Regions from separate parts of the Vibrio sp. TBV020 genome, predicted to be linked through region 2. Evidence: predicted binding sites of a transcription regulator. Region 2 holds the regulator's gene; the other holds the start of a gene.
What was found. The regulator MetJ, encoded in region 2, represses methionine synthesis genes. The targets are predictions, from matches to a motif close to TTAGACNTNTANANGTCTAA.

Region 1 (11,526 bases), 550 kb from region 2:
CGACAGCACCTGCATTGTCGATCTCTTGACGAACGATGTTTTCGACTTTACGCAATACACGTAGACCAGTAGGTAGCCAGGTGTAAAGACCTGAAGCTAGCTTACGGATCATACCTGCACGTAGCATAAGCTGGTGGCTTACTACTTCTGCGTCGTTTGGAGTCTCCTTCAGAGTAGAAAGAAGATAATTACTGGTACGCATTAAATTTATCCGTTTATTAAAGTTGAATACTCAAGCCAGAATGGACAGGAGTATGAAATCCCAATACAGGGAAATTTTCTAAGCCGTCTATAATATCAGCCAATTGGCTTTGTCAAAAGCATTCGATCGACGTAACCGTGACGAAATTGCCTTCAACCGTGAATTTTACGTTTAAGTCGAACAAGTTGACCGCATACTCTTTATTATCGGTCTTGTTTTTCTTATAGGCAGGGCGAGGATCTTGCGCTAAGACTTGCTCAATCACCTTACTCTCCATTACCCCTTCTTTGCGCGTTTTAAGTACTGCTTGAGCTAACTCAGAGAAGGTGACTTGCGCTGTTTCAGGCTCAAGCTCGGCATATCCCCCAATCGCATCTTCAATGGCGTCGGTATAAGGGATATAAGGCTTAATATCGACAATCGGAGTTTGATTGACCAAATCGACATTGCCCAATTCCAGATAAACTTGGTCGCCTTCTTTTGTTACGCCTTTTAACTCAACAGCAGACATACCAATTCCGTTTGGTCTAAATGTAGAACGAGAAGCCAGTACACCGACACGATCATTTCCTCCTAAGCGAGGGGGACGAACCGTTGGTTTCCAACCTGCTGTCAAATTCTGATCAAACAAGAAAAGTAGCCACACATGACTAAACTGTTCGATGCCTCGTACCGCTTCAGGGCAATTTGCTGCGCCTGTTAAGCGAACGCGGGATGTCGCTGCTGAGACCAATCTTGGCTGGCGAGGAACAGCAAACTTCTCTTTATAAGGTGATTCTACGAAGCCAATAGGCTCAATGGAGTACATATTTGCCACTCTTTACTATCAATCTAGAAGAAAAATATCACAAAATTGCTTGCGTTTCTTTTTGATAATGATTATTAATTGCAATGTTATAACGTATCAACTTGAGCAAGGAGAGAAATATGAAAGCCAACATACACCCTGAATATCGCCAAGTGGTGTTTCACGATACCAGTATCGATGAGTATTTTGTTATTGGTTCAACGCTACAAACAGACCGAACCATAGAATGGAAAGATGGCAAAACCTACCCATATTTCACCGTCGAGGTATCCTCGAAGTCGCATCCTTACTACACAGGTAAACAGCGCGTGATTCAAAAAGAAGGACGTGTGGCTAACTTCAACCGCCGCTTTGCTCAGTTTTCGAAAGGAGAGGAATAAATGAAAGTCGTTAAATCTCTAAAAAGTGCAAAAAGCCGACATCCTGATTGCCAAATCGTAAAAAGGAGAGGGCGCCTTTACGTGATCTGTAAAACCAACCCGAGGTTTAAAGCGGTACAAAAATAAACTGTAAATGGGATGTAACACCAACTCAAAAACGTTTCTCTTCTTGTAGTTGAGTTCGTCGATTAGAAATTATTAGCCTCATATTCACGAGGTGACTTAATTGTCTGCGGAGAGTGAATTTTCACTCTCGTTGAATCAGAGAGTTAGCAACGCAAATATTAACAGTATGAATGTGTTTATATGAATTATAAATCTGCTTTTGGTATATAATTTGGTGATATTTGCTAATTTATTGTTCAAATGACGTTAAATAATATGATTTATTACACACTTTGTAACATTTTGCATTTCTAATTGACTCTTTTGTCGAGTACCCTGCGCTGGCATTTGGAACATTTTTGTCACAATTGCACAGGAATAACTACAAGGAGGGAACAGATGAGTTCATCTGCTTCAATAAAAAACAACTCGCCAAAGAAACCTTTATTTACTCGTTTTCTCGATGGCGTTGAGTATTTGGGGAATCTTTTACCCCATCCGATCACTCTTTTTGCAATCTTCTGTGTTGCGATTCTAATCACTTCAGGCATCGCTGGTTACTTTGAAGTATCAGTAATGGATCCTCGTCCAGAAGGTGCTAAAGGTCGTGCTGCTGACGGCATGATCCACGTTGTAAGTCTATTAAATGCTGAAGGCTTACAGCTTATCGTTACAAATCTTGTTAAAAACTTCGTAGGTTTTGCTCCGCTAGGTACGGTTCTAGTAGCAATGCTAGGTGTTGCGATCGCTGAACACTCAGGCCTTCTATCAGCTGCGATGCGCGGCATGGTAATGGGCGCATCTAAGCGTATGGTTACAGTTACGGTTGTATTTGCAGGTATCATCTCAAATACTGCGTCAGAGCTTGGCTACGTAGTGCTTATCCCATTAGCAGCGATGCTATTCCACTCACTAGGTCGTCACCCTCTTGCGGGTCTTGCTGCAGCGTTTGCTGGTGTATCTGGTGGTTACTCTGCAAACCTTCTAATCGGTACTGTTGATCCACTGCTTTCTGGTATTACAGAAACAGCAGCGCAAATGATTGACCCATCTTACACAGTTGGTCCAGAAGCAAACTGGTACTTCATGTTTGTTTCAACTTTCTTCATTGCGATTACTGGTGCATTTGTTACTGAAAAAATTGTTGAGCCAAAACTTGGTAAATACAACGACGAAGAAGCGTCTGAAGATCTGTCTAACGACTCAATGGGTAAACTTACTGACCTAGAGAAGAAAGGTCTTAAGCTAGCGGGTCTTGCAGTTGTTGCTGTTTCAGCACTTCTTGCTTGGACAATCGTTCCTGAAGACGGCGTACTGCGTTCAGCAACAGGTACGGTAGCGGGTTCTCCGTTCCTTAAGAGTATCGTTGCGTTCATCTTCGTATTCTTCGCAGTCCCAGGTTTTGTTTACGGTAAAGTTACCGGTTCAATGAAAACTGACCGTGATGTGATTGATGCAATGGCGAAGTCTATGTCTTCAATGGGCATGTACATCGTACTTGTATTCTTTGCTGCTCAGTTTGTTGCGTTCTTCAAGTGGACTAACTTCGGTCAAGTATTTGCTGTTGCTGGCGCAAGCTTCCTACAGGAAATCGGCCTAACAGGTCCAATGCTGTTCTTCGCATTCATCCTAATGTGTGGTTTCATCAACCTGATGATCGGTTCAGCGTCTGCTCAGTGGGCAGTTACAGCGCCTATCTTTGTTCCAATGCTGATGCTAGTTGGCTACGCTCCTGAAACAATTCAGGCTGCTTACCGTATCGGTGACTCAACGACAAACATCATTACTCCAATGATGAGCTACTTCGGTCTTATCCTTGCTGTAGCTACTCGTTACATGAAGAACCTAGGTATCGGTACGCTAATCGCGACCATGCTACCTTACTCAATCTGCTTTATCGTAGGTTGGAGTGTACTATTCTACATTTGGGTATTTATCTTCGGTCTACCAGTAGGCCCTGGTGCGGCGACGTACTACACGCCTTAATCGATAGATACTTTGAATTAAGAAACCAGAGCTACGGCTCTGGTTTTTTTATGTCAGAAATAATAACCCTACAATTTACATTACTTTACGCTTCGCCTGATAGAAATTTACACAGGTTGAAATGATAATGATTTCCATATTTACAACAAAATGACTCAATAGGAAGGTCAATATGAGTAAGTCATTGTCAAAGCCAACAATTGCTCTGCATTGGTTAACCGGACTAGCATTTATTGCAGTGTTTGCCCTGGGTATTTATGTAGAAGGGTTGGAGCGAAGTCCTGAAAAGTTTGAATTGTTGGGAACCCATAAATCATTGGGTCTGATTGTCTTGGTAGTCGCAGCAGCTAGATTGGCTTGGCGTCTATTTGAAGGTCAGATCACAAGTGTTGCGAAGCTAACAAGAACGCAAGAATTAGGCGCAAAAGCGATTCATATTGTGCTGCTGCTTGCAACATTGGCAATGCCGCTATCGGGTATTGCAATGAGTGTGGGTAGTGGGCGCACAGTTGATGTGTTTGGGTTAACGCTTATTGCTTCGGGTGAAGAAATTGAGTGGCTTGGCTCTCTTGGTGGCGCAGTGCATGGATTGAGCGTCAACCTTATTATTATTGCCCTAGCTTTACATGTTGGCGCAGCCATTAAGCACCAAGTGATGGACAAGGATGGCACGTTGAGTCGTATGTTTGGTAAGTAATCACTTACCAATCCTGGAACGAAAAAGGGCTGACGTATTAACGTCAGCCCTTAGTGTTTATATAGAGTAGTAAGTGATTACCAACCCTTAACAACACCACCTTGGAAGATTTCTGATGCAGCAGTGTAAACTTCTTCAGTTTGGTAAGCTTTAACGAAGTTAGTTACGTTTTCAGCTGTTGCGTTTTCTTCACGAGAAACGATTAGGTTTACATACGGAGACTCTTTGTCTTCAACAAATACGCCATCTTTTTGTGGAGTTAGGTTGATAGAGCTAGCGTAAGTCGTGTTGATTACAGATAGAGCAACATCATCAAGAGAGCGAGGAAGTTGTGCAGCATCAAGCTCAACGATAGTGATGTTTTTCGGGTTCTCAACGATGTCACGAACTGTCGCTAGAAGACCAGCACCTTCACGTAGTTTTAGAAGACCTTGTTGCTCTAGAAGTAGTAGAGAGCGACCTAGGTTTGTTGGATCGTTTGGCACTGCGATACGTGCACCGTCTTGGATTTCATCAACCGATTTAACTTGCTTAGAGTAACCTGCAATAGGGTATACGAACGTGTTGCCAGCGATAGTTAGCTTGTAACCACGATCAGCAACTTGTTGATCTAGGTATGGCTTGTGCTGGAATGCGTTGATGTCGATAGAACCGTCATCCAGTGCTGCGTTCGGCGTTACGTAGTCAGTAAATGTAACTAGTTCTACCTCTAGGCCGAATTTCTCTTTAGCCACTTTAGCTGCAACTTCAGCAACTTGTGCTTCTGCACCAGCCATTACACCCACTTTCACTTTGCTAGTGTCAGCTTCTTTTTCGCCACAACCTGCTAGAACAAGAGCAGACGCTGCTGCTGCGATAGTCAAAAGACCTTTAAGACTGAATTTCATCACTATCTCCTTATAAATAAAATCTGTGAATTTGTTATATTTTTAGCGGTGATCCACGCGACGGACAATCGCATCACCAATAGATTGAATAATTTGTACAAGTACAATCAGCATTACGACAGTCACGGCCATGATGACAACATCATAACGATGGAATCCATAACGTATTGCGACGTCACCTAGACCGCCACCACCAACAGTACCAGCCATAGCTGAGTAGCTAACTAGGGTGACTAATGTGATTGTTACTGAGTTAACAATCGTAGGCATTGCTTCAGGAAGCAGAACCTTAGAAATAATTTGCATTGGCGTTGCGCCCATAGATTGAGCGGCTTCGACTAAGCCAGTTGGAACTTCTAATAAAGCACCTTCAATTAGACGAGCAACAAATGGAATAGCGCCAATTGTCAGTGGGACAATAGCCGCAGTCGTACCAATAAATGTGCCAACCAAAAGCTTAGTCACTGGAATAATTGCGACCATTAATACTAGGAAAGGTACAGAACGACCTACGTTGACTACTGCGCCAAGAATGCCGTTAAGCTTCGTATTTTCCAGCAACCCGCCTTTTTTGGTTGTGTGCAGAATCACACCTAAAGGGATACCAACCGCAAAGCCCACGATACCGGCAACAGCGACCATGTAGAGTGTTTCCCAAGTTGCACCAAGTAGAAGATTGCTATTTAGGCTTAACCACTGTGAAATTTCATTAAAGGACATAACCTAGCACCTCTACTTTTACATTGTGCTCACGCAGGAATTCAATCGCTGCATTGTCATCTTGCTCGTTACCAAATAGCTCTGCGACCATCATGCCGAACTTAACACCGCCAGCGTAGTCTAGGTCTGAACTTAGAATGCTGACATCAATGTTGAACTTACGCGCAATTTGCGTCATCAGCGGAGCGTCAACAGTTGCCCCTGTAAATTCAAGGCGTACTAATGGATAGCTACCTTCAACACGTGTTTGCTGTAGTCGTACTTGATAATCTTCTGGAATTGACAGATCCAATGTCGAACGGATGAACTCATGCGCCAGATCTGTTTTTGGATGAGCAAAGATTTCACCAACGGTACCTTTCTCAACCAGCTCGCCACCACCAATGATGGCAACTTCGTGACAGATACTCTTTACTACATCCATTTCGTGCGTAATCAATAGAATCGTGATGTTTAGTTTGCGATTGATCTCTTTCAACAGCTCAAGGATTGATTGAGTGGTTGCTGGATCCAGTGCGCTGGTCGCTTCATCACACAACAGAACTTTTGGGTCTGATGCTAGAGCGCGGGCAATTGCCACACGTTGCTTCTGGCCACCACTCAGGTTTGATGGGTAGCTTTCATGTTTGTCTGCTAAACCAACCAGTTTGAGTAGCTCGGTTACTTTCGTTGTAATGCGTTCTTTATCTGCACCCGCAAGCTCTAAAGGGAGTGCTACGTTATCAAAGACAGTGCGCGAAGAAAGTAGGTTAAAGTGTTGGAATATCATGCCGATGTTACGGCGAGCTTCACACAGTTCCGACTTTGATAGCTTAGTTAAGTCAACGCCATCAACAATGATAGAGCCCGTAGTCGGCGCTTCTAGCATGTTCACACAACGAATAAGCGTACTTTTCCCTGCTCCTGATGAGCCAATAACACCAAAAATATTTCCCTGTGGGATGTGTAGGTTGATCTCTTTCAGGGCATGAATTTCCTTATTGCCTTGATAGAACACCTTGTTTACTTGATTAATTTCAATCATCGAGAAACTCGTTTCAGATTAGGAGCAGTAGATTATTTTGAACTATATCTCATTTAGTAGAGGATGCTATGGGTTTGGGCGAAAAGTGTCAATAGATATTTTTACGTCTAGACGTCTAAACGTATTTTTAGCCTAATCAATTTGTCATTAGATAGAGATTCTAGTGATAAGTCATACAAGAGAGCGGCCATGACTTCGAGTGGATAACCTCGTTTAATAAAAGTTTTATATTAATAAAGGGCGTGGTTAGCACACCTCATGAAGATGGCATATTGCAACGACTTGGGTATAATCTTCTTTATATAAAGTAAATTACGAGAAGCATATTTTGGCGAAACCAGCAGTCTTTTTAGATCGTGACGGCGTGATCAACGTTGATCATGGCTATGTACATGATGAGCACGACTTTGAGTTTATTGATGGCGTGTTTGAAGCGACAAAGGCACTGAAAGAGATGGGTTATCAACTTGTCTTAGTCACTAACCAGTCAGGGATCGCCCGTGGTAAATTTAGCGAAGACCGTTTCCTAGATTTAACGCAATGGATGGATTGGAACTTCGTCGACAATGGCGTTGAGTTTGACGGTTTCTATTACTGTCCTCACCACCCAGAACATGGCCAAGGTAAGTATAAAGAAGATTGTGATTGCCGTAAGCCAAAACCAGGCATGTTCATCTCTGCACGTGATTTCTTGAAAATCGATATGGCTAACTCAGTAATGGTTGGCGATAAAGCAGAAGACTTGATGGCGGCTGAGGCTGCTGGCGTGGGAACAAAAATTCTTGTTCGCACAGGTAAGCCTGTGACTGAAAAAGGCGAATCTATCGCTTCCGTAGTTCTTGATAGCATCAAAGATGTTCCTACATATCTAAATCAGTAACGTTATAGGGTCGCTTCGTGCGGCCTTTGTTTTGTCTGGAGGTTTCTATGAAGTATCGTTCATTGCTTATGGCTGTGATTGGTGTCAGTTTAGTCGGTTGTTCATACAGCGCCGTTGAAGAGAAAAGTGCCTACCAAGGTGAGTTTAAAAACTACGCCTGCCAAGACGATAAGAGCTTTAAGGTCGCGTATATGCCGAATGAACCTAAAGCGTTATTACGTTTACCTGAGAATGACTACCGCTTAGCAAGAGTGCGTTCGGGCTCGGGCTCTAAGTACATTCTTGATGATGGAACTTCTGAAACGATTAATCCAGTGACGCTTTTCACAAAAGGCAATGAAGCTCGATTGGAGTTGGGCCGTGTCATTTACAAGAACTGTATGACTGAAGAATAATAGACCATTCCGGCTGAGAGAATAGACTTTCAGCCACTATCACTCCTACAAGCATTCTAAATATCTATGAGCAAAAAATTAACCATTCTTGATATCGCTAAGCTGTCTGGCGTTGGTAAATCAACGGTGTCTCGTGTTTTGACTAACGATCCAAAAGTGAAGCCTGCAACACGTGAGAAAGTTGAGCGTGTAATCCAAGAATCAGGTTATGTTCCTTCTAAATCTGCACAATCTATGCGGGGTGGTAGCCAGAAAGTTGTTGGGGTGATTATCTCGCGTTTAGACTCTCCATCAGAGAATAAAGCGGTGGGGAGCATGCTCAATACGCTTTATCGCTCGGGCTATGATGTTGTCATCATGGAGAGCCAGTTTGATCGTATTAAAACCAACGAGCATCTTGATGTTCTTAAAAAGCGCAATGTGGATGGTGTGATCGTATTCGGTTTCAGTGACTTTGATATTGATAAGCTAGACAGCTGGCAAAATCGCACTGTGGTCATTGCAATGGACACCGATAAAGTCTCTTCAATTAACTACGACAACACCCAAGTGATTACAAAAGCTTTGACCTTTTTGAAGGAAAAAGAACTCAATAATATTGGCTTTATTGGTGTTGATCCAAGTGACAAAACTACTGGTAAATTACGCTTAGAAGCGTATTTAGGTTGGTGTGATAGCCATGAGGTTCAGCCGCAATATCAAACAGGACAGTTGAACCATGAAAGTGCCTATTTGCTCGTCGATAATGTTCTTACTGAGCAAACAGAGGCGATTGTTTGTGCCAGCGATACACTTGCTCTGGGCGTAATCAAGAGGCTACAAGAGCTGAATCGAGAAGATGTTGTTGTAACTGGTGTTGGTGGCAATGAACTGCTGTCGTTCTTGTTCCCCAAAGTATTTAGCATTGATCCTGGCTACGCATTGGCAGGTGAAAAGGCTGCTAACTTGTTGATCTCTCAGATTAATGGTGAGATTGAGCAAGTACACATCACTCAAGAGCCACTCGCGCTCTAAACCATTATTTCCAAACTGATTTAAAATTATACTGTGATCTTATTCAATTAATGGGACTGTTCCCATTTTTATTCAAAATTAGATCTGACAATATAATATCCATAAGTGGGAATGTTCCCATAAGTATAATTAAGAACATCTAGTCAGTTTGAATTGAACAGAATGAGAATCCAATTAGGGTGGACATGGATATGAGTAAGATAGCGAAACAAGAAGTTGAGCGTCTGATTGAGTTGGTCGGTGGCCGTGACAATATCGCGAGTGTAAGTCACTGCCTAACCCGCCTTCGCTTTGTGCTGAACGATACCGATAAAGCAGACGAGAAAGCGCTAGAAGCGTTGCCGCTAGTCAAGGGGTGCTTTACTAATGCGGGTCAGTTCCAGGTGGTTGTGGGTACTGAAGTCGACGAAGTTTATAAGGTGTTGATTGAACTATCTGGCCAAAGCGAAGCGTCAAAAGACGAAGCAAAACAAGCGGCTCGCCAGAATATGAATGTTTTGGAACGCGGTATTTCCCATCTTGCTGAAATTTTTGTACCGCTACTTCCAGCTATCATTACCGGTGGTTTGATTCTAGGTTTCCGCAATGTCATCGGCGACATCAAGATGTTTGATGGACAGTCACTCACTGAAATTAGCCAGTTCTGGGCAACGGTACATAGTTTCTTGTGGTTGATTGGTGAAGCGATCTTTTTCTTCCTTCCTGTAGGTGTATGTTGGTCTACCGTTAAGAAACTTGGTGGTACGCCAATTCTTGGTATTACTCTGGGTGTCACATTGGTATCACCCCAGCTGATGAACGCGTATCTAATCGGCAAGCAAGTTCCAGAAGTCTGGGATTTCGGTTTGTTTGTAATTGAAAAAGTCGGTTATCAAGCGCAGGTCATTCCAGCAATGCTGGCAGGTGTTGCTCTGGCATTTATTGAAACTAACTTGAAGCGAATCGTTCCTTCATACCTTTACCTAGTGGTTGTGCCGTTTGTATCTATCATTGTTTCTGTTGTGCTTGCTCACTCACTAATCGGTCCTTTCGGTCGTGTATTAGGTGATGGCGTTGCATTCGCGGCAAAAGCGGCTATGACTGGTGACTTTGCTGTTATTGGTTCGATGGTATTTGGTTTCCTATACGCACCTCTGGTTATTACTGGTATTCACCACACAACCAATGCAGTTGACCTTCAACTTATGCAAGAGTTGGGCGGTACACCAATCTGGCCTTTGATTGCATTGTCAAACATCGCACAAGCATCAGCTGTCGTGGGCATCATCCTTATCAGCAAAAAGCATGGTGAGCGAGACATCTCAGTACCTGCAGCAATCTCTGCTTACCTAGGTGTAACGGAACCTGCGATGTACGGCATCAACTTGAAATATAAATTTCCAATGCTCAGCGCAATGATTGGTAGTGCAATTGCGGCCGCTATCTGTGGCAGTGCTGGCGTAATGGCAAATGGTATTGGTGTTGGTGGTCTACCAGGTATTTTATCTATCCAACCACAATTCTGGGGCATTTTCGCAATCGCAATGCTAGTGGCGATTGCAGTACCAGCTGCGTTGACTCTGTTCTTTTACAAGCGTGCACAAATGAAAGGCGAGCTAGAGCCTGCTAACGCTTAATCCATCAATTTTCGGAGCGGCACTGTGTCGCTCCTTTTTCAAAGTTTATTATTTTTTGGTAAGTGAGTTTAGAAATGACAACGATCGCTAACGATGCAAACTGGTGGAAAACCGCCTCGATCTATCAAATTTACCCTAAGAGCTTTTGCGATAGTGGCAGTAAAGGTACAGGGGATATTCAAGGTATTATTTCTAAACTCGATTACTTAAAACTCTTGGGTATTGACGCGATTTGGTTAACACCAGTCTACCAGTCACCAATGATTGATAACGGTTACGACATTTCCGATTACTACGCGATTAACCCAGACTTCGGCACCATGGAAGATTTTGACCAATTATTGTCTGAAGCGCATCAGCGTGGTATTCGCATTATTATGGATATTGTCGTCAACCATACTTCTACAGAGCACGAGTGGTTTCAATCTGCGCTCGGCGATAAGAATAGCCCTTATCGCGACTATTACATTTGGAAAGATCCCGTTGAAGGCGAGGCTCCAAATAACTGGCAATCTAAGTTTGGTGGCAGTGCGTGGGAGTTAGATGAACAAACAGGGCAATACTTCCTGCATTTATTTGCGAAAGAGCAAGCGGACTTAAACTGGGAGAACCCAACGGTTCGAGCTGAAGTGAAAGAAGTCATTAGCTTTTGGGCAGAGAAAGGTGTCGATGGTTTCCGTTTAGATGTGATTAACCTGATATCTAAGCAACAAGACTTCCCAAGTGATGACATTGGCGATGGTCGTCGTTTCTATACCGATGGCCCTCGCGTACATGAATATCTCCAAGAGATCAGTGAAGCGGTCTTTCAA
Region 2 (11,526 bases):
AGTAAATTTCGTCGCTTCTACCTTGATAAACGGTGCATTCGCTAGTTTCGCCAGGCGACGTGCTATCTCGGTTTTACCAACACCTGTTGGGCCAATCATTAGAATGTTCTTTGGCGTTACTTCGACACGCAAGCTCTCTTCAAGCTGCATACGACGCCAGCGGTTACGCAGTGCAATCGCCACTGAACGTTTTGCTTTTTCTTGACCAATGATATGGCGGTTTAACTCATGAACAATTTCGCGAGGAGTCATTTCAGACATAATCAGATTCCTTAAATTCTATTTGCACTATCTTTGCTTATTCAGCAGTTAATTACTCGGCTGGAGTCGCTGGAATTTCTAGTTCTTCGATAGTGTGGTGATGATTAGTGAACACACAGATATCACCAGCAATAGTCAGTGACTTCTCTGCGATTTCACGCGCATCTAATTCTGTATTTTCAAGTAGTGCTGTAGCCGCAGCTTGAGCAAAGTTACCACCAGAACCAATCGCAATCAGATCGTTTTCTGGTTGAACCACATCACCGTTACCAGTGATGATCAGAGAGGCAGTTTCATCGGCAACAGCCAGTAGCGCTTCTAGCTTGCGAAGTGCGCGATCACTGCGCCAATCTTTCGCTAGCTCTACAGCCGCTTTGGTTAGATGGCCTTGGTGCATTTGCAATTTACTTTCGAACTTTTCAAACAGTGTGAAAGCATCCGCTGTGCCACCAGCAAAACCCGCTAAAACTTTATTGTTGTAGAGGCGACGCACTTTGCGCGCATTGCCCTTCATTACTGTGTTACCCAGAGATACTTGTCCATCACCAGCGATGACGACTTTGTTATTACGACGTACAGAAACAATGGTAGTCACGAGTAGGGCCTCATAGTTGTTTTAATCTCAGTGTTAAAAACTATATGAGGATATCGGTAGAGGAATTCAAGGGGGGATCAAGCGTTACAATGACGGAGAATCTATTTATTCAGCCATCTTCAAGAGTAAGGTACAAGTGAACTGGGGGATCTGTTCAATGAGAGTTACTAACCTACAAAATTCCCTACTCCCTCCTTCACGAGCGTATGAAATAAAAGCGGATAAGCAGGCAATAAAAAAGCGAGCCATGTAGCTCGCTTTTTCCTGATTACTGGGACTCTTTCCAAATCGCACAAGGCTCAATTTTCGCCCGCTGCAGTTTATGCTTATCTCGCTCTGCGTCACGCTTGAACTTGTAAGGACCTAGCACCACTCGATACCAGCTGCTGCCTTCTTTCTTGCGAATCTTACTGTTGATGCCTTGGAATGCGATATCTAGCTTACGTGCTTCCGCTTGTTCAGCTGTTTTGTAAGCACCACACTGCATGATGTATGGAATTTCAGACACCACTTGTTCTTTGGCTTTCACTTCCACTTCACGATTTGGCAAGCTATCAACATAATCCCACTTCTCTTCTGGAGGAGGTGGAAGTGTCGCTTGAGGCTTTGGTTTTGGCTTAGGTTTAACCGTTTGTGCTACCGGCGCTGGTGGCTCAGGATCGTTACTCAGAAGGTATAAACCATAGCCAAAAGCACCAACAAGTATCAAAGCAAGTAAACCACTGCGCCAAGGCTTACGACGAGGTGCACTCTTCTTCTTTGTTGGCTTACGGCTATTACCGCCACGGCCTCTTTTTACGTAATCTCTATTTGCCACTACTAAACATCAATAAAGTTGGTTACCACTTACGATATGTTAATCCAGATCGCATCTCGATGACAGCGTAGATATGGAAGCGGCGCATCAAAATGCGCCGCTTGAAAACATCTAAGACTAAAGAACTCTCGGCGGAGCCGCACTCTCTCTAACCACTAGTTTGGTTTCCAGCAAACGCGAGCCCGCACGTACATCATGACCACGCAGTAACTCCAGCATCATAAGCATTGCCTGACGGCCAATCTCGTAACGAGGCTGAGAAATTGTCGTTAACGGTGGATCACAATATTGAGCAAAGTGAATATCATCAAAGCCAACAATCGATAAATCCTGAGGAACGCGTAATCCAAGCTTCTTCGCTTCTTGAATCGCACCGATCGCCATTGCATCATTATGACAGAACACTGCTGTTGGAGGCTCTGGCAGTGCAAGTAGCTGACGAATCGCTTTTGCCCCTGCTTCAAAGGTAAAATCACCATAAGTGCAGTAAGTCGTTGTCATCGCGATACCAGCACGACGAAGCGCTTGCTGATAACCTTGATGACGGAACTGACATAGAGTTGCCGATTCAGGGCCAGAGATTTGGGCGACACGCTTGTGGCCCATCTGTGTTAGGTAGTTAACCGCTTCAAATGCAGAGGTCAGGTTATCGATGTGAACCGTTGGTAACTCAAGCTCTGGAGCAAACTCACAAGCCATTACCATTGGAGGCAAGTTCTTCTGCTCAGGTTTACTCACATCGAATGGAAGATCGGTACCTAGCAACAACATCCCATCAGCTTGCTTAGTAAAGACTAAGTTCACAAACGAGCTTTCTCGTTTCTTTTGTTGGCCACTGTCACCGAGTAGTACGATGTACCCATGTTCCATAGCAGCGTCTTCGATACCACGAATGATCTCGGTATAGTATGGGTCACAGATATCTGGAATGATTGCGATAATTGTCTTGGACTCATTGCGACGTAAATTACGCGCAAGTGAATTTGGTGAATAACCAGCTTCTAGAACGGCATCTTCGACTCTCTTCCGTGTCGCTGACGATACCTTTTCTGGATTCATTAGCGCACGTGAAACCGTCGCTGTTGAAACTCCCGCAAGCTGGGCAACATCCTTCATTGTCGCCATATTTTCTTAACCCTCTTTGATTTCCTAATCTGGTAGCCTGGTCGCCACCTAAACCTAATGAATTGCATCATATCGACCAAATGGACAATTTGATGTTGTGTGCAGGCTAAGGCCTATCTTCTCAATTTCTTTATTACGCAAACGTTTTACTTTCCAACTATCAGTGAAAAACAGCAATTTGCATATGACCTAGTTTATTCATTTCGAGGAGTAAAGTTACGGGAGATTTAACAAAACAGGCAGCCAATGAGCGATCTCAATCACAAATAAATGAAAAAAATCTGCATATACATTTTTTCAAAAGCCAACGGGGTACCGTTTAGGAAAATCCATTTCCCATTCAATCAAAAAAGATCAGCTAAGATCTTGCGGCTCGATATCAAGTGTCCAACGCACTTTTTTCGCATGGGGTAACATTTGAATCGCCGGCTTCGCACTTGAGAGAAGTTTCTGCATCGTTGGTCGACTTTGCGTCTGCAACAGCAACTGCCATCGATACTTACCCGCCCTTTTCGCTAAAGGAGCTGGTGTTGGGCCTAATACTTGGCAGTAATCATCAAATAGAGGATGTGCTTCCAGGGTATAACGCACCTGGCGTAAGAACTCTTCTACGATTTCGGACTGATTCGCTTCCGCTCTGAACAGCGTTAAAAAGCTATATGGTGGCAATTGAGCTAACTTTCGTTCTTGCAAAGCGGTATCAGCGAAGTGACGGTAGCTCTTAGTCAATAACGCTTGCAGCAAACTATGCTCTGGGTGGTGAGTTTGCAGCACAACTTCACCAGGTTTACTTGCACGACCTGCACGGCCTGCCACTTGGATAAATAGCTGTGCTAAACGCTCAGAAGCACGAAAATCACTGCTATATAAAGAGCCATCAACATCCAGCAATGCCACCAGCGTAACATCAGGGAAGTGGTGCCCTTTTGCCAGCATCTGGGTGCCAATCAAGATTTGGTACTCACCATTTCGGATCGCCCCTAAAGCACTTTCTAGGCTGCCTTTTCGACGTGTGCTGTCGCGGTCAATACGGATGGTTTTATATTCAGGGAAGAGTTCCGCTAACTGCTTTTCTAGCTGCTCTGTCCCGACACCTACCGTCACCAAGTGAGTCGAGCCACATCCCTGACATTGGTGAATAATGGGCTGCTGAGAACCACAATGATGACAGCGGATTTCATTACTGTATTGGTGGTAGGTATAGTAGGCATCACAGCGTTTGCATTCCGCAATCCAGCCGCATTCATGGCACATCAATGCCGGCGAAAAACCTCGGCGGTTGAGGAACAACATAACCTGGTTGCCCGCTTTAAGGTGCTTGCGCATTTCTGCAATAAGCGGGGCTGACAAACCACTTTCAAGATAGAGGCCTTTCACATCTAAGACTTTATTCGTGGTCGGGGTCGCACTACCCGCTCGAGAAGAAAGCACCAAGTGATGGTATTTACCCGCTAGCGCATTATGCAACGTTTCCAGTGCCGGAGTTGCCGAGCCCAGTACAATTGGAATTTGCTCTTTATTTGCACGCATCACAGCTACATCACGAGCGTGATAACGAAGGCTGTCTTGCTGCTTGTATGAGGCGTCGTGTTCTTCATCAACAATGATGATGCCAAGGTTAGCAAACGGAGTCAGTAGAGCCGAGCGTGTGCCAATAACAATTCCACATGCATTGTCACGAGCACTGAGCCATGCGTTCAGGCGCTCCGTATCATTTAAACCGGAGTGGATCACTTCCACAGGAACGTCAAATCGCTTCTTAAAGCGGTTAATTGTTTGCGGTGTTAACCCAATTTCAGGAACGAGAACCAAGGCTTGTTGGCCCTTCTCGAGAATAGGTTTGATCAGATTAAGGTAAACTTCGGTTTTGCCCGAACCAGTTACGCCCTCTAGAAGATAACAACCAAAACCTTCTCCACTATTAACTGTTGCAATCGCAATAGCTTGCTCCGAGTTCAGTTTAGGCTTATCCACATTGGCTTCAACGTTCTGACACCAATCTCGAATAACAGGTTTGGTTTCAACAGACTCAATCCAACCTTTTTCACTAAGAGTCTTCAATACTGAGGACGATACCTCTTCATCAATAAAACGCTGATGTGAAACAGCGCCGCCTTCTAGCATGTGCATCACTTTAGCCTGCTTTACTGCCCGCCCAAAGCCTTGCATTAATTGGTCTCGGCCACCAGCCGTCAATTGCCATTCTACCAACGAAGCAAAGTCTGCAGCCTTACCTTTACGAAGAGCGCTCGGCATCGCATTTAATAGAGTGTCGCCTAACGGATACTGGTAAAACTGACTACACCATAAAAGCAAAGAATAGAGCTTTTCTGGCCATACCGGTTGGCTATCCAGCACTTGCTTAATCGGTTTCAATTTATCCAAGCTAAACTCAGATTCATTGGCAAACGCAGTAACAATACCCACTAATGTTTGACGCCCAAAAGGCACAGACACTCGCCCACCTATCACTGGAAAGAGGTGGCTAGGAATCTGGTAATCAAACTGCTTATCAAGCGGCACCGGTAGTGCTACTCGGGCTATTAAAGGTCGCATAGTTGGCAATAGAGCTCACTGGAAGGAAACGGTATTTAGTCTAAGGGAAAAGCGTTTCAGTGGAAAGGGAGGCCGAATAACAGAAGGAAAACAACAACGGCTAAAAAAGTAGCAACTTTATCTTCAAATTGGTTGATCCAGACGCGCGTATTCATTACTATATCGCGCCTTAGAGATATGGCTCGCTTTATTGCAGCGGTATCCAAGAGTATTTTTTATTAACTACGTGTGGTGTCCGGCTTAGATTCGGATAGCGACACGGCCTATTTAGAGGTTCTCCCATGAAAGCTGGTATCCACCCAGAATACAAAGCAGTTAAAGCAACTTGTTCTTGTGGCAACTCTTTTGAGTTCAACTCAACTCTAGCTAAAGAGTCTATCCACCTAGACGTATGTGACAAATGTCACCCATTCTACACTGGTAAGCAACGTATCGTTGATACAGGCGGCCGTGTTGATCGCTTTAACAAGCGTTTCGGTGCTCTATCAAGCAAGAAGTAATTTCTGCTTAACCGAATCTAAAAAGGACGCTCAGGCGTCCTTTTTTGTTATCGGGTACCGAATAACTTGGTATTTTACAGAGTAATCTATTACTAAATTTCGTATTCGCTAGCCATATCTCTATTCATCTGGTCTTATCTCCAGTCATTTACCGCATTTTATTGCTTTAGCTCGCATTCTGACCTATGCAGCTTGACTTAGTTACTCTAAAATGGATTTCCCCCTTTCATTTATAATTATTAACGAGTACCTACACCCATGTCAGATGACAATCGCCAAGAACTATCCCCTGAAGAACAATTCCGCCAACAAGCACTGGACTACCATGCTTATCCTACCCCAGGAAAAATTGCAGTTGCACTAACTACTCCAGCTGAAACAGCAAAAGATCTCGCACTAGCATACAGCCCTGGCGTGGCAGAACCTGTACGTGAAATCGCGCAAAACGCCGATAACGTTTACAAATACACTTCTAAAGGAAATATGGTTGCGGTTATCTCTAACGGCACCGCGATTCTTGGTTTAGGTAACTTAGGCCCTCTAGCGTCAAAACCAGTAATGGAAGGTAAATCTCTTCTATTTAAACGTTTTGCAGGCCTAGACTCGATTGATATTGAAGTTAAACACCGCACAATCGAAGAGTTTGTTGATACCGTAGCAAACATCGCCGACACATTCGGTGGTATTAACCTTGAAGACATCAAAGCACCAGACTGTTTTGAAATTGAAAAGCAACTTATTGAACGCTGTGACGTACCAGTATTCCATGATGACCAACACGGTACTGCGATCGTTACTGCTGCAGGCATGCTTAACGCAATTGAGCTGCAAGGTAAAAAACTAGAAGAAGCGACTATTGTTTGTCTTGGCGCGGGTGCTGCAGCGGTTGCATGTATGGAGCTACTGATCAAATGTGGCGCAATGCGTGAAAAAATCTACATGCTTGACCGTAAGGGCGTTATTCACACTCGTCGTGACGATCTAAACGAATACAAACAACTGTTCGCCAACAACACAGATAAGCGCACACTAGAAGACGTGATTGAAGGTGCTGATCTGTTCCTAGGTGTATCTGGTCCTAATCTACTGTCACCAGAAGCGCTAAAACTAATGGCAGACAAGCCTGTTGTATTCGCATGTTCAAACCCTGATCCAGAAATCAAGCCAGAGCTTGCTCATGAAGTTCGTGATGATCTTATTATGGGTACAGGCCGTAGTGACTACCCTAACCAAGTAAACAACGTACTTTGTTTCCCATTCATTTTCCGTGGTGCACTAGACGTTCGCGCAAGTGAAATCAATGACGAAATGAAACTAGCAGCGGTTGATGCGATTCGTCAGCTAGCTAAAGAAGAAGTACCAGCTGAAGTTCTTGCTGCAGCAGGTGTTGAATCACTATCATTTGGCCCTGGTTACATCATTCCTAAGCCAATGGATTCACGTTTACTTCCGCGTGTAGCAAAAGCAGTAGCTCAAGCAGCGGTTGATTCAGGTGTTGCTCGTATCGAAATGCCAGAGAACTACATGGCAAGCTAATCCGCTTTAATCACGGATAATAAAAAACCGCTCTCCAATGGACAGCGGTTTTTTTGTATCTATTCAGTATTGGCTCACAGCGAAAAACTAAGGTGCTTGTGGTTTTTATTATTCTTCGTCAAATGCTTCGAACTCAATACCCATCTCTGTCATCAGTTTTTTCACTTCTGCAGGAATATCGTCTGGGCGATCTTTACGTAAATCTTCATCCGTCGGCAATGGTTGGCCAGTGTAGGCATGGAGAAATGCTTCACACAGTAGCTCACTATTGGTTGCGTGGCGTAGGTTATTAATCTGACGACGCGTGCGTTCATCAGTCAATACCTTCAATACTTTCAATGGAATAGAAACCGTAATCTTCTTTACTTGTTCGCTTTTCTTTCCATGTTCAGCATATGGGCTTATGTATTCGCCATTCCAATCTGCCATTGCGCACCTTTTGTAAATATTTATGTTTGAAATTAGAAAGCGCAATTTTAGCGGGATTTATGGCCATAAGCAAAGACATATAGACGTCTAGAAGTGTTGACGGCCACAAAAATGACAAGTAAAGTGAACAGATATGGAATTGGAATAACATATATCTAACAACAGACAGGTATAGCGTATTCCCTACTAGAAGTCACTAAAGTTCGAAAGGAAACACTTATGAACACCCGCAAACCAGCCACAATCGCGGTACGTACTGGTATCGAGTCTGACACTCAGCATCACGCAGTTGTTCCACCAATCTACCTATCGACCAACTATGGCTTCCCAGCTTTTGGTGAAGTACCAAAATACGACTATACCCGCTCAGGTAACCCTAACCGTGGTTTGCTTGAAACCGCTCTATTCGAACTAGAATCAGGTAAAGGAGCAGTGGTCACTAACTGTGGTACTTCAGCTCTTAATCTTTGGGTCTCTACATTTTTAGGTCCTGACGATCTTATCGTAGCACCGCATGACTGCTATGGCGGTACCTACCGTCTATTCAATACGCGAGCGAATAAAGGTGATTTCAAGGTCGAGTTTGTTGATCAATCCGATGAACAAGCATTTGCAGCCGCGATTGCCAAAAAGCCAAAATTGATTCTTTTAGAGACTCCATCCAACCCATTAGTGCGCGTCGTTGATATTGCAGATGTATGTGAAAAAGCCAAGCAAGTTGGCGCTCTAGTCGCTGTCGACAATACCTTTTTGACACCGGTGTTCCAAAAGCCTTTAGAGCTAGGTGCTGACTTTGTAATTCATTCCACAACCAAGTACATCAATGGTCATTCAGATGTCATTGGTGGTGTGGTCATTACTAAATCGGAACAGCACGCTGAAGAGCTAGCCTGGTGGGGGAACTGTATTGGCGCAACGGGAACACCGTTTGACAGCTATATGACCCTACGTGGTATTCGTACACTTGGTGCTCGTATGAAGGTACATGAAGAGAGCTCAAGTAAGATCTTAGATTTCTTGCAGACTCAAGAACTGGTCGGCAACATCTACCACCCGAGCTTACCAGACCATCCTGGCCATGAGATTGCCAAGAAACAGCAATCTGGTTTCGGCTCTATGCTTAGCTTTGAGTTTGCTGGTAGCTTCGATCAGTTGAAGTTTTTTGTTGGCGAACTGGCACTGTTCTCTCTGGCTGAATCTCTTGGTGGTGTAGAAAGCCTTATTTGTCACCCTGCATCGATGACACACCGAGCAATGGGTGAAGAAGCACTTGCTGAAGCAGGCGTTTCACAGCAGTTACTACGCTTATCTGTAGGCCTAGAAGATGCCGATGACCTGATTGATGATTTAGAGCAGGCCTTTGCTAAAGCTAAGGAGGCCTTCTAATGTCTATTGTTCGTCAGCTACATAAGTTTGGTGGCAGCAGCTTAGCAGACCCAGAGTGCTACCGCCGAGTAGTTGGAATATTAAAAGAGTACTCTAAACCTGATGATCTGATTGTTGTTTCGGCCGCAGGTAAAACAACAAACCGTCTGATCGAATTTCTAGAGGCACTTACCAAAGATGGCCGTATTGCGCATGAAGAGCTTCAAGCACTGCGCCAATTTCAAATTGGATTAGTAGAAGAACTGTTAGATGGTGAAGAAAAAACCAAACTATTGGCGACGCTTCGTGATGAGTTCAGTACTTTAGGAGAACTCACCTCACCATTGACTGAGGCAGAGAAAGCAGCCGTTTTAGGTCACGGTGAAATGTGGTCTTCTCGCTTGCTCTCAGCCCTTCTTAATCAAAGTGAATTGCCTGCGGTAGCACAAGATGCTCGAGCATTTCTTCGCGCCGAAGCAGGCACGCAACCAGAAGTAGACTTCGGTACTTCTTATCCGCTCATTAAAGAAGTTCTCGCACAGCATTCACATCACCGCATCGTGATCACTGGCTTTATGGCTCAAGATAGTCAAGGCCATACGGTTCTACTAGGTCGTAACGGTTCTGACTACTCCGCAACTGTTATTGGTGCATTGGCAGAAGCAAGCCAAGTGACGATATGGAGTGACGTAGCGGGCGTTTACAGTGCCGACCCTCGTTTGGTCTCTGACGCTTGTTTATTACCACTACTCCGTTTAGATGAAGCGAGTGAGCTTGCACGCTTAGCGGCACCAGTACTTCACAGCAGAACTTTACAGCCTGTTGCGCAAAGCACTATGGATCTGCATTTACGTTGCAGCTACCAACCTGAATCAGGATCGACACGTATTGAACGAGTACTAGCTTCTGGACGCGGCGCGAAAATTATTTCTTCACTTGATGAAGTACTATTGATAGAGCTGAACTTCGCTTCTGGCCATGACTTCCAGCGTGTAGAAAATGAGGTACTAACAAGCCTAAAACGTGCTCAGCTAGAGCCACTGACTTATGAAACTCAACCAGATCAACACTGTCTGCGTTTAGCTTACACTGCCGAAATTGCCGGTGGTGCACTAGAACATCTGCAGGACGCCGCTATCGAAGCTGAAATTAAGCTAAAAGAAGGTTACTCAATGGTCGCTGCCGTTGGTGCGGGCGTCACGACTAATGCGAATCACTGTTACGGTTTCTACCAGCAACTGAAAAATGCTCCTATCGAATTTATCTCAGAGTCACTATCGCGTCTCAGCTTAGTCGCGGTTTTGCGTACAACCGACACAAACCCACTAGTTAAGTCGATTCACAGTCAGCTTTTCCAGGCTCAAAAACGTGTCGCAATCGCTCTATGTGGCAAAGGTAATATTGGTTCTAGCTGGATCGAGCTTTTCACTGAGCAAAAAAATGAACTAGAAAAACGCCATGGTATGAATTTCGAGCTAGTCGCTGTGGTAGATAGCCAAACGTATTGGTTCGATTCAAAAGGCATTGATGCGACGAAAGTAGCTGCGCACTTTGATGAAGAGTCTGTTAGCCACGAAGGTAGTAACTGGATTGAAAGATTAGGTGCGCTACAAGGTTATGACGATGTCGTTGTACTTGATGTGACCGCAAGCCAAACTTTAGCAGGCCGCTATCTTGAAATTGCCGAACAAGGCATGCATCTAATATCAGCTAATAAAGTTGCCGGTTCAGCATCCAGTGAATACTACCACCAAGTGCAAGATGCATTTGCTAAGATCAATCGTCATTGGTTGTACAATGCCACTGTTGGTGCAGGACTTCCAATCAACCACACTGTACGTGACCTACGAAAAAGTGGTGATGACATCATCGCACTATCAGGAATCTTCTCTGGCACTCTATCTTGGCTATTCCAACAATATGATGGCAGCATCCCATTTGCTGAGCTTGTCGACTTAGCTTGGCAACAAGGCCTAACAGAACCTGACCCTCGTAGTGATTTAGATGGCTCAGACGTAATGCGTAAGCTAGTGATCTTAGCGCGTGAATCTGGACTGTCTTTAGAGCCAGAAGCAGTCAAAGTGGAGAGTTTAGTACCTGCAGAACTGGCTGACGTTTCTTTAGATGAATTCTTAGACAAGAGCCAACTACTGAGTGAGTTACTCGCAGAGCGCCTAGAAAAGGCTCAGCGCGACGATAAGGTACTAAGATATGTCGCACGTCTAGAAAAGAATGGCACTGCAACAGTTGGCGTAGAAGCGCTAAATAAAGAACACGCTTTAGCTAACTTATTGCCATGTGACAACATCTTCGCCATCGAGAGTAAGTGGTACAAGGACAAT

Region 1: the regulator MetJ is predicted to act here: its motif matches at 6,909-6,928, upstream of metN (methionine ABC transporter ATP-binding protein MetN).

Annotation. Positions count from the first base shown of each region.
Region 1 covers NZ_JBEEAQ010000003.1:2,735,850-2,747,375, reverse strand. Annotated here, with positions in the region: gene AAFX28_RS20585 (proline--tRNA ligase) at 1-202, opposite strand, end outside; gene tsaA (tRNA (N6-threonylcarbamoyladenosine(37)-N6)-methyltransferase TrmO) at 315-1,010, opposite strand; gene AAFX28_RS20575 (type B 50S ribosomal protein L31) at 1,130-1,390, shown strand; gene ykgO (type B 50S ribosomal protein L36) at 1,391-1,516, shown strand; gene AAFX28_RS20565 (AbgT family transporter) at 1,895-3,481, shown strand; gene AAFX28_RS20560 (cytochrome b) at 3,654-4,178, shown strand; gene AAFX28_RS20555 (MetQ/NlpA family lipoprotein) at 4,256-5,065, opposite strand; gene AAFX28_RS20550 (methionine ABC transporter permease) at 5,108-5,785, opposite strand; gene metN (methionine ABC transporter ATP-binding protein MetN) at 5,775-6,809, opposite strand; gene gmhB (D-glycero-beta-D-manno-heptose 1,7-bisphosphate 7-phosphatase) at 7,138-7,689, shown strand; gene AAFX28_RS20535 (MliC family protein) at 7,737-8,084, shown strand; gene treR (trehalose operon repressor TreR) at 8,151-9,098, shown strand; gene treB (PTS trehalose transporter subunit IIBC) at 9,290-10,714, shown strand; gene treC (alpha,alpha-phosphotrehalase) at 10,789-11,526, shown strand, end outside.
Region 2 covers NZ_JBEEAQ010000003.1:3,286,266-3,297,791, forward strand. Annotated here, with positions in the region: gene hslU (HslU--HslV peptidase ATPase subunit) at 1-261, opposite strand, end outside; gene hslV (ATP-dependent protease subunit HslV) at 314-856, opposite strand; gene ftsN (cell division protein FtsN) at 1,125-1,673, opposite strand; gene cytR (DNA-binding transcriptional regulator CytR) at 1,791-2,798, opposite strand; gene priA (primosomal protein N') at 3,153-5,354, opposite strand; gene rpmE (50S ribosomal protein L31) at 5,636-5,854, shown strand; gene AAFX28_RS23135 (malic enzyme-like NAD(P)-binding protein) at 6,113-7,390, shown strand; gene metJ (met regulon transcriptional regulator MetJ) at 7,499-7,819, opposite strand; gene AAFX28_RS23145 (O-succinylhomoserine (thiol)-lyase) at 8,039-9,205, shown strand; gene AAFX28_RS23150 (bifunctional aspartate kinase/homoserine dehydrogenase II) at 9,205-11,526, shown strand, end outside.